Regions from separate parts of the Neobacillus sp. S1227 genome, predicted to be linked through region 2. Evidence: riboswitches for the same ligand, from Rfam matches in the RefSeq annotation. Region 2 holds a riboswitch; the other holds the start of a gene.
The links. Region 2 has a riboswitch for FMN ahead of ribE (riboflavin synthase). Riboswitches for the same ligand answer to the same signal wherever they lie in the genome.
Positions count from the first base shown of each region.

Region 1: it holds a riboswitch for FMN, as region 2 does, so the genes downstream of both, ACZ5AE_RS20805 (ECF transporter S component) here and ribE (riboflavin synthase) in region 2, are expected to answer to the same signal.

Region 1 covers NZ_AP038276.1:4,147,897-4,152,324, reverse strand. Annotated here, with positions in the region: gene ACZ5AE_RS20815 (negative regulator of sigma-X activity) at 1-1,127, shown strand, start outside; gene ACZ5AE_RS20810 (peptidoglycan DD-metalloendopeptidase family protein) at 1,297-2,046, shown strand; FMN riboswitch at 2,170-2,302, shown strand; gene ACZ5AE_RS20805 (ECF transporter S component) at 2,469-3,032, shown strand; gene ACZ5AE_RS20800 (ferredoxin) at 3,145-3,393, opposite strand; gene ACZ5AE_RS20795 (YpbB family protein) at 3,641-4,428, shown strand, end outside.
Region 2 covers NZ_AP038276.1:2,367,280-2,371,707, reverse strand. Annotated here, with positions in the region: gene ACZ5AE_RS12050 (prenyltransferase/squalene oxidase repeat-containing protein) at 1-169, opposite strand, end outside; cobalamin riboswitch at 306-496, opposite strand; gene ribH (6,7-dimethyl-8-ribityllumazine synthase) at 635-1,102, opposite strand; gene ACZ5AE_RS12040 (bifunctional 3,4-dihydroxy-2-butanone-4-phosphate synthase/GTP cyclohydrolase II) at 1,122-2,315, opposite strand; gene ribE (riboflavin synthase) at 2,354-3,013, opposite strand; FMN riboswitch at 3,165-3,312, opposite strand; gene ACZ5AE_RS12030 (GyrI-like domain-containing protein) at 3,466-3,933, opposite strand; gene ACZ5AE_RS12025 (SDR family oxidoreductase) at 4,125-4,428, opposite strand, start outside.

The DNA.
Region 1 (4,428 bases), 1.8 Mb from region 2:
TGCCTAAAATAGAAGACTATCGCCATCCTCGTGACATTTACCAAAACCTTTCACGTAAAAAACGGAAACCTGTTTCATGGGTCCTGCCGGGTGTTGCCGCCGCAGCGGCACTATTTTTATTTTTGATTTTAGCTCCTAAGTTTATGGATACGAACCATTATTCAATCAATAATGCCAAACAAGAGTCAACAAAAGAGGCGAAAATTGCCAAGGATAATAGCGATGCGAGCGGTATGGCCAATCAGAGTTCGCAAACGGGTCAAATTTCAACATTAAAGAAAGCCGAAAAACAAAATGATTATGCGGGGAAAACAGCTGTTTATTATGACGAAATAAAAGACGGCGTCGTGCTGACCTATTGGGTCCCCGATAATCAGGCGCTAAATCTAGTACCGGTATCAACTATGGTCAAAAATACCGAAGGAAAAGACTGGCTTACTCTATTTAACGAACATATGGTAAATTTAAACGAATCTGAATGGGGCCTAAGTGAATTTTATCCGCTCCAGGCAACATTGCATTATGATAATGCTAATAAAACTGTTACTGTCGATGTACCTTCGGACCATCCATACCGCCAAGGCAGTGCTACAGAACAAATTTTTCTCGATGCGTTAAAAAATGATATTTCTTCCAATAGTAACATCAAAACACTTAAGTTTACTACAAATGGCGAACCAGGAATCGAGCTAAGCAATGACTTTTTGGAAAAATTGACCATCACTGATGTGAAAAAACACGCTTACCTGCTTTACTATCCTAATGGCAGTGACGTTCCGTTCTTGGTGCCAACTCCTGAATCATATAAGGATATTAAGGCTGCATTTGATGCGATGAAGTCAGTAATAGAGGAATATCAATTACAAAGATCTTTGTTGCCAAATTTGGCAATTCAGGATGCATCAGCAAATGATAACACGTTAACCATCACTTTTGCGAAAGATTCCCGTATAGAAGATGAGCGGTTGGCCGTCTGGTCGATGGAGGCCATCCTATTAACGGCAAAAGAATTCGGATTTGAAAAAGTGGTCGTGAGCAATCCTCCTGCTGCAAATATTGGCCCGTTTGAATTAACAAAAGAAATCAAGGTGCCAGCGGCGCCAAATCTTCGGACAATCGAGAAATGATAAAGAAATCAACCAAATCGGTTGATTTTTTTATGCATAAAATAGCAATTGACTCCAAATTATAACAAATATGGTCAGGCCGTCCCATGCTTCACCAAATGTTCTAAACTCGAGTGCAAGAACATATTGTGAGAGGTATGGACAAGATGTAAGGAGGATTAATAGTGAAATGCGTGACTATATAAAGAGGTTTTTTATTGCCATTATAATGGCGATTTGTGTAGGTTTGTTGTTTCTCGGAGGGAGACACTCGGAAGCTGCAGGATTGCCAGAGGCGAAAACGGAGAAGGAGAGATGGATTTGGCCGGCGGATGGCGTTATATCTGATACGTATGGGACAAGACAGGGTAAACATAAAGGAATCGATATCGCCGGAAAATACGGCACCCCGGTCTTGGCAGTTGAAGATGGGGCTGTGATAAAGTCATATTATTCCAATACATATGGTCAAGTTATATTTATCAAGCACCCAAGCAATTTCGTTACGGTTTATGCCCACTTAAGTAAGCGGGCGGTTGTGCCTGGTCAAATGGTTAAGCGTGGGGAGACTATTGGAACAATGGGAAGGACAGGTCAGGCTACCGGTACCCATCTTCATTTTGAATCACATCAATTAGAATGGAGATATGACAAAAGATTTGCCATTAATCCGGAACTGCTTTTAGGAGATGCCGATGTTGGCGAAGCGGTTCAAGGCGGAATTGCATCCAGTAGCAAGGATGTTTTGGAGGTAAGTACCCATCCGCAAAATATTTCTGAACCCATCGTGCTGCCGTTTGTAAACCAATATATTGTAATAAAGGGTGACAACTTGTCCTCCATAGCCAGAAAGTTTAATGTGACAGTTGAAAGATTAAAGGAAATCAACAACCTTAACACGGATGAAATCAAGCCTAATCAAGTCTTATTCGTCCAGTAAATTAAATTTTTTAACCCGCAGCCTATTGTTGCGGTTTTTTTATCTAAATATTTTAAAAACGGAAAAAACTTTAACTTAACAAAGTTTCTGATTTTCAGTATAATAAACTTATAATTTTATAAGATCTATCTTCGGGGCAGGGTGAAATTCCCGATCGGCGGTATTAGAGTATAACTCTTTAGCCCGCGAGCCTTATTAGGCAGGATTTGGTGTGATTCCAAAGTCGACAGTATAGTCTGGATGGGAGAAGATGGAGGTTCTGCATGCATTCGAAAAATTTCTTTAATCGAATGCTTATTAAGCGTACCTAAATTTACTCCCTCAAACTTCAATCTTGAGGGAGTTTTATTTTGAGCGCCTATGAAAGCTGAATCTCTCTTCCTAACGTGATGGATCAAAAAGGAGAGAGGAAGATGAAGAAAATGAAGAACACAAAGGTAAAGGCAATGGTTTCAATCGGGATGCTGAGCAGCATCGCTTATTTATTAATGCTTTTAAACTTTCCGCTGCCGATGTTCCCCAATTTTTTGTTTGTTGACTTTAGCGATATTCCAGCTTTGGTTGCTGCGCTGATTTTCGGACCAGTGGCAGGAATTTTAGTAGAGTTGTTTAAAAATATGTTGAATTATTTTGCAATGGGAAGCCCGACAGGCATTCCTGTTGGCCACCTTGCCAATTTTGCTGCAGGGATAGTATTTATCCTGCCGACTTACTATGTGTATAATAAACTGAAATCAAAAAAGGGAATGACACTTGCTCTGGTAGCTGGAACAATGATCATGGCTGTTGTGATGAGCATCGCCAACTACTTTATCATACTACCCGCCTACACGTCTTTAATGGGGTTCCCGGATATGCGGAATCTTGTCGTACCTGCGATTTTGCCATTTAATATCTTAAAGGGCGTAATGATGTCTATTATTTTCATGCTTTTATTTATACGTATGCAGGCATGGCTAAATAAATTTTCAATAAAAAATGCTTAAAACGAAACAGAGGCCCCAATTAATTGGGCCTCTGTTTTTTTATAGAAAAAAATAACCCCCCAGCTTAAGAAAAGGAGGAGGGTAGCAGCTTAAGAATATCTTCAGTCAAAGATTATTCAAATTTTGTTGGGTTACCGTCGAAAGGCTCGTCAGCGACTTTAATAGAATCTGTTGGGCAGCCTTCGAAAGCGTCCATCATGTCATCGATTAAAACATCTGGAATTTCAACGATACCTTCGTTATCGTCTAGTGTTACGAATGCGATACCTTCATCATCGTAATCATAGATATCTGGTGCAGCCGCGCCGCATGCGCCACAGGCGATGCAAGTTTCCTTGTCAACAATTGTGTACTTTGCCATGAAAAAAACCTCCCAGTAAAATAACAAGTAATATTCTTACTTATTTTCCGTTTGTGATGGAAAATACAATTCACATATCTATTGTAAAGCTGTATGAATAACTTTTCAATAGAAATTTGATTTTGGTACCTTTGGTCCCATTATTTCTTAAACTTCCACATTTTTGGACAACACAATACCTGTTTCATGTTAAAATATAATATAATTTAACTGTTTTTGTCGAATCGGGATAAGTGGTGAATCTAAAATGGAATGGGTAGAATCAGTTATTCTTTATTGTTTGAAAAAAATTAATAACGAAAGAACTATTTATTCAGTTTACCACATTTTAAAAGGAAAGAAATCGTCGCAAACCATTCAGGATATTCATTTGTATTCATTAAAAAGATTATTTGGAGTACTTGAACCGCTGACAAGAGACTCCTTTGAAGCCATAATTAATAATTTGAGAGACGACGGGTGCATCATTAAGCATGGTGAGCAAAAATACCTCCTCAGTTCTTCAGGGGAGCAACGCTTGAAAAATATCGGTATACCAATCTTTCTCAATGGCTGGAGTTATCACCAACAGACCACTATAGTTTGGGAACGGCTCTCTTTACTAGTGCAGGTAGTCTCTAACCTCATCAATCAGGAATCAAGCTATATACCGATTCAAAAAAATAAGAAGGTTCTAATCTGGGTTAAAGGTGTTCTAAAAGAAAGCCATCTCTCAAGAAACGAAATTGGCGAAAAATTATATAGAGAATTGAACCTATGTTTCGAAGGTGGGAAGGAAATTGATCCGTCTATCCTTGTCTTCCGCTTAACTGGATTCCGGCAAATTGGATTAACTGCCCAGCAAGCATCCAAAAAAATGAATGTTAATATTTACGATTATCATCTTACATTTACTAATACTCTGCATTATTTGATTGAAAAAATAGAAACAAGGGGTGCTGAATATCCGATATTAACCCATTTGCTAAAGGGCTTGGAGCATGGGGATGAATTAACCATTACGGCGCGAAAAACATGGAAATTGCTATCGCAGGG
Region 2 (4,428 bases):
CTGCTTTTGAAAGCGTAATTGCCAGCCAATCTGAATTTAGCTCTCCTGCCTGAACATGTTCAGCAGAAGAGGCTATCTGGGTGCTGACATCCTCAGCTGCATAAGCATTGTAAGGTACCGCCAGCGCAAGTGCACCCGCAATTACCATCAACTTTGTTGCTTTTCTCATTTTTTCTCTCTCCCTTTCTATCTTTACCCAAAACTTGACATAAAAAAATCCTCCTATCAGCTAGGAGGAGGTGTTATGTATGCTAAGTAACAAACGAGTGACGTTTCCTGCTTAACACTCTCCCATCCACGTAGGCATTTGTGTTTAAAAACAGGCAGGTTTCCTGGCTCATGGTCATTGCTTCCTATGTCTTCCCATCTTTGCGACAGTGACATCGTATAGGTTGCTCCCATTTACAGTGGCGGGACCGCGTTGGCTTTTAACCAACTTCCCTATTAAGCTAAGAGTCTTGTTTTAGACTTTAGCACCAGTTTTTTTAAAGATTATTTTTTTATGCTGTTATAATTATAGTAAAAGACTGGTTCATTTGTACATGTTTTTTATTTTTCTTTTCATTTTAATATTCAATTTTTTGAATTAAACAGGCAGAGAGCACCCTAAAAAGGTGCCCCCTAAGTTTTCTCTTTATTCAAAATTCCTTGTTAGGTTGGCCATTTCGATTGCGCCAGAAGCAGCTTCCCAGCCTTTGTTGCCTGCTTTTGTACCAGCCCTCTCGATTGCCTGCTCGATTGAATCTGTGGTCAATACCCCAAAGATAACTGGAATGCCCGTGTCAAGCGTGATGCGGGATACTCCTTTTGCCACTTCATTACACACGAAATCAAAATGTGGTGTGGAACCGCGGATAACTGTACCAAGAGTGATAACTGCGTCATATTTTTTGCTGTCAGCCATTTTTTTTGCGATTAATGGAATCTCAAATGCGCCTGGAACCCACGCGACATCCACATCAGCCTCATTCACTCCATGGCGCTTTAAAGCATCCTGTGCCCCAGACAATAATTTGCTTGTTATAAATTCATTAAAACGTCCAACTACGATTCCGACTTTCAGTCCTGTACCAACTAAATTCCCTTCAAAAATATGTCCCATTTTCTATTCCTCCGTATTTTTAATAATGAAGCAGATGACCTAATTTATCATGTTTGGTTCTTAAATAACTTTCGTTTTCGGGTCTCATTTCCATTTGCAGCGGTACCCGCTCGACTACCTCCAGATCATATCCCTTTAGTCCCTTAATTTTGCGCGGATTATTCGTTAATAACATCATTTTTTTGATGCCAAGATCTCTTAAAATTTGTGCACCAATTCCATAATCCCTTAAATCAGGCTTAAAGCCGAGTTTTTCATTTGCCTCTACCGTATCATAGCCTTGTTCCTGAAGCTCATAAGCCTTCATTTTGTTAAGGAGGCCAATGCCTCTGCCTTCCTGGCGCATATACAACAGGACACCATTGCCGGCTTGTTCAATCTGCATCAAAGCGGCGTGGAGCTGCGGACCGCAGTCACAGCGGTAAGATCCAAAAACATCACCCGTTAAGCATTCCGAATGAACCCTGACCAGAACTGGCTTCTCCGGGTCAATTTCACCTTTAATGAGTGCAACATGCTCTTTTTCGTCTACCATATTGGAATACCCGATTGCTTTAAAATCACCATATTCAGTCGGCAGCTTGATTTCCACTTCCCTTTTTACCAATTTATCCTTCTGATTTCGATATTCAATCAGATCTTTGATCGTAATCATTTTCAGCCCCAGATTATCTGCGATTTTTCTAAGCTGCGGGACCCGTGCCATCGTACCGTCTTCATTCATGATTTCACAAATCACGCCAGCAGGCTTGGCTCCAGATAATTTGGCAAGATCGACAGCTGCTTCTGTGTGACCTGTTCTTCTAAGGACGCCGCCTTTTTTAGCGATAAGCGGAAAAACATGGCCAGGCCGTTTAAAATCGGCAGCTTTTGACTGAGGATCAATCAAATTCATGATTGTTGCTGACCGTTCAAAGGCAGAAATACCTGTTGTAGAATTTTTATGATCAATGCTGACTGTAAATGCAGTCCCATGCGGGTCGGTATTGTTCGCTACCATCGGCATTAAATCCAGCTTTTTTGCTAATTCTTCCTCAATCGGAACACAGACAAGACCTCTCCCGTGGGTCACCATCAAATTAATAACCTCAGGAGTTGTTTTTTCTGCAAGCGCTATGAAATCTCCCTCATTTTCTCTATCCTCATCGTCGCAAACGATGATAACCTTCCCGTGTTTCAATTCTTCGATTGCTTCTTCAATCCTGTCAAACATGCTGTATCACTCCTTTGTTTCAGTTATTTCATGCGATTTTATAAAAATCCATTCGCTTCTAAAAATTGGGCTGTAATACCTGATTGGCCTTTAGGCTTCTGATTGTTCGAGTAATTATTCATAAAATGAGCGACATATTTGCCAATCATATCGCATTCCAAATTTACAATCTCACCCGGTCCTTTTATCCCGACCACAGTTTCCGACATTGTATGGGGAATTAACGATAATGTAAATGAGCTTTCGGACACTCCAAATACCGTTAAGCTTGTCCCATCCACTGTTATGGATCCTTTATAAATGATGTATTTCAATATTTCCGGCTCGGCCTCAATTTCATAATACACAGCATTTTCAAGCGCATTTTTGCTTTTAATAACCCCGGTGCCATCGATATGCCCCGAAACAATATGGCCGCCAAACCTTCCTCCTGCCGCCATTGCCCTTTCTAGATTTACTTTTGAGCCGCGCTTTAACGAATTTAAACTAGAGGCTTTAACCGTTTCCGGCATGACGTCGACAGTAAAGCGGTTTCCCGTAAAGGAGGTGACAGTTAAACAAACCCCATTGACAGCAATACTGTCTCCAAGATGAACATCGGCGAGAATTTTCTTCGCTTCAATCGTCATCACAAATGAATTACCAGTCCGCTGTATAGCCGAAATAGTACCAATCTCTTCAATAATTCCGGTAAACATCATTCTTTCTCCCTTCATTAGGGTTTCCAGGGATTTAAGATTCTTCTAAAAAAGCAAAAAGACCCTGTGGTAAACACCTTCAGGGCCTGTTAAAGACAATAGAAAAATAAGGGTTAAAAAAGGCTAAAATTCGCCAATTTTTAATCCTGCTATTTCCCTTCTCCCATCCAGACTTTAACTGTCGGCTCCGGAATTTCACCAGATCCACCGTTTAACGAAATTGTTAACCGGGTCACGGACTAAGAAGCATGCGCTTCATCACCGCCGGTAAGGACTTTCACCTTGCCCCGAAGGAATTACTGTTAAATTATTTTAATAATATTATACAGAAGTGTATCTGTAAAGGAAACCGAACTGCAAAATTAAATGAAAACCTGCCGATTGGCGAGTCCGGCAGGACAAAGACAGAGACGTATTTGAATTAATACTTTTCTATCAGCTAAAAAAGGGCTTTATTTATAAACCATAACTGGCAAATAAATTTCAAAATGAAGATCACCGTTGACATTTTGCTCTTTGTGCTCTTCCTTATAAATCTCTAAACTTAATGCTTGATGATCCTGCTCATAGCCATATTCTTTCATCCACTTAAACAAAAGGTTATATGTATTTTTTACTTCTTCGAGTTTTCCTTTATGGGTTGTTACCACATAATTTTTACTTGGAATCGTAAAGCCAACCATTCCTTCCGGGATTTCTGTAATTTTTTCAACGGGTGCAGTAACGTAATAGGTAAACTCCGTCTCCCGGCTATGAAACGGGGCAATCAGAACCTGTTCCTCTGTCTTAAAGGAAATCTCCTTTATGCGTTGTTCTAACTCTGTAAACAGCTTGGGTATAATACTAGATTGCGAATAACTTCCATTCCATGAAATTCCAACTACTCTCAATTCATCTTTTTCTACCACTTGGATATCCATGTTAAAACCCCCCTTTTTTCTATCTTATTTCTAATATTCTCACAATATCCTTAAATTCCTGCCAAAAAAATTGGACTTTTTCAAAAATTTATTATTTTAGAAAAGTCAAAAAACAACCAAAGTGATAGCTGTACTTTATTCCTAAATGTTGGAATTAATTCCAAAAATATTCCACAAGAACTTCCGAACATTTATCTCTTTGACAGTTTGTTTAATAGAATCCTCTCCCATCTGTTCCAGGGAATAAGATTTTTAATAAGGATGGCAGTTTTAACACCTTTACCAATAGGAACACGTAGTTTTGGTTTTTGCATTTTGGCTATTGTTGCGATTTTTTGGGCTACCTCCCGTGGGTCGCCAAACTTTTCCTCTCCGGATTGAATGTAATCTTCCATACCTTCCATTATTTTAAAGTACGGTGAATCAGGTTGGGATCGAGTGATTTGTTTTCCTGATGACCAAATACTGGTCCTGTACGAACCAGGCTCTACCAGG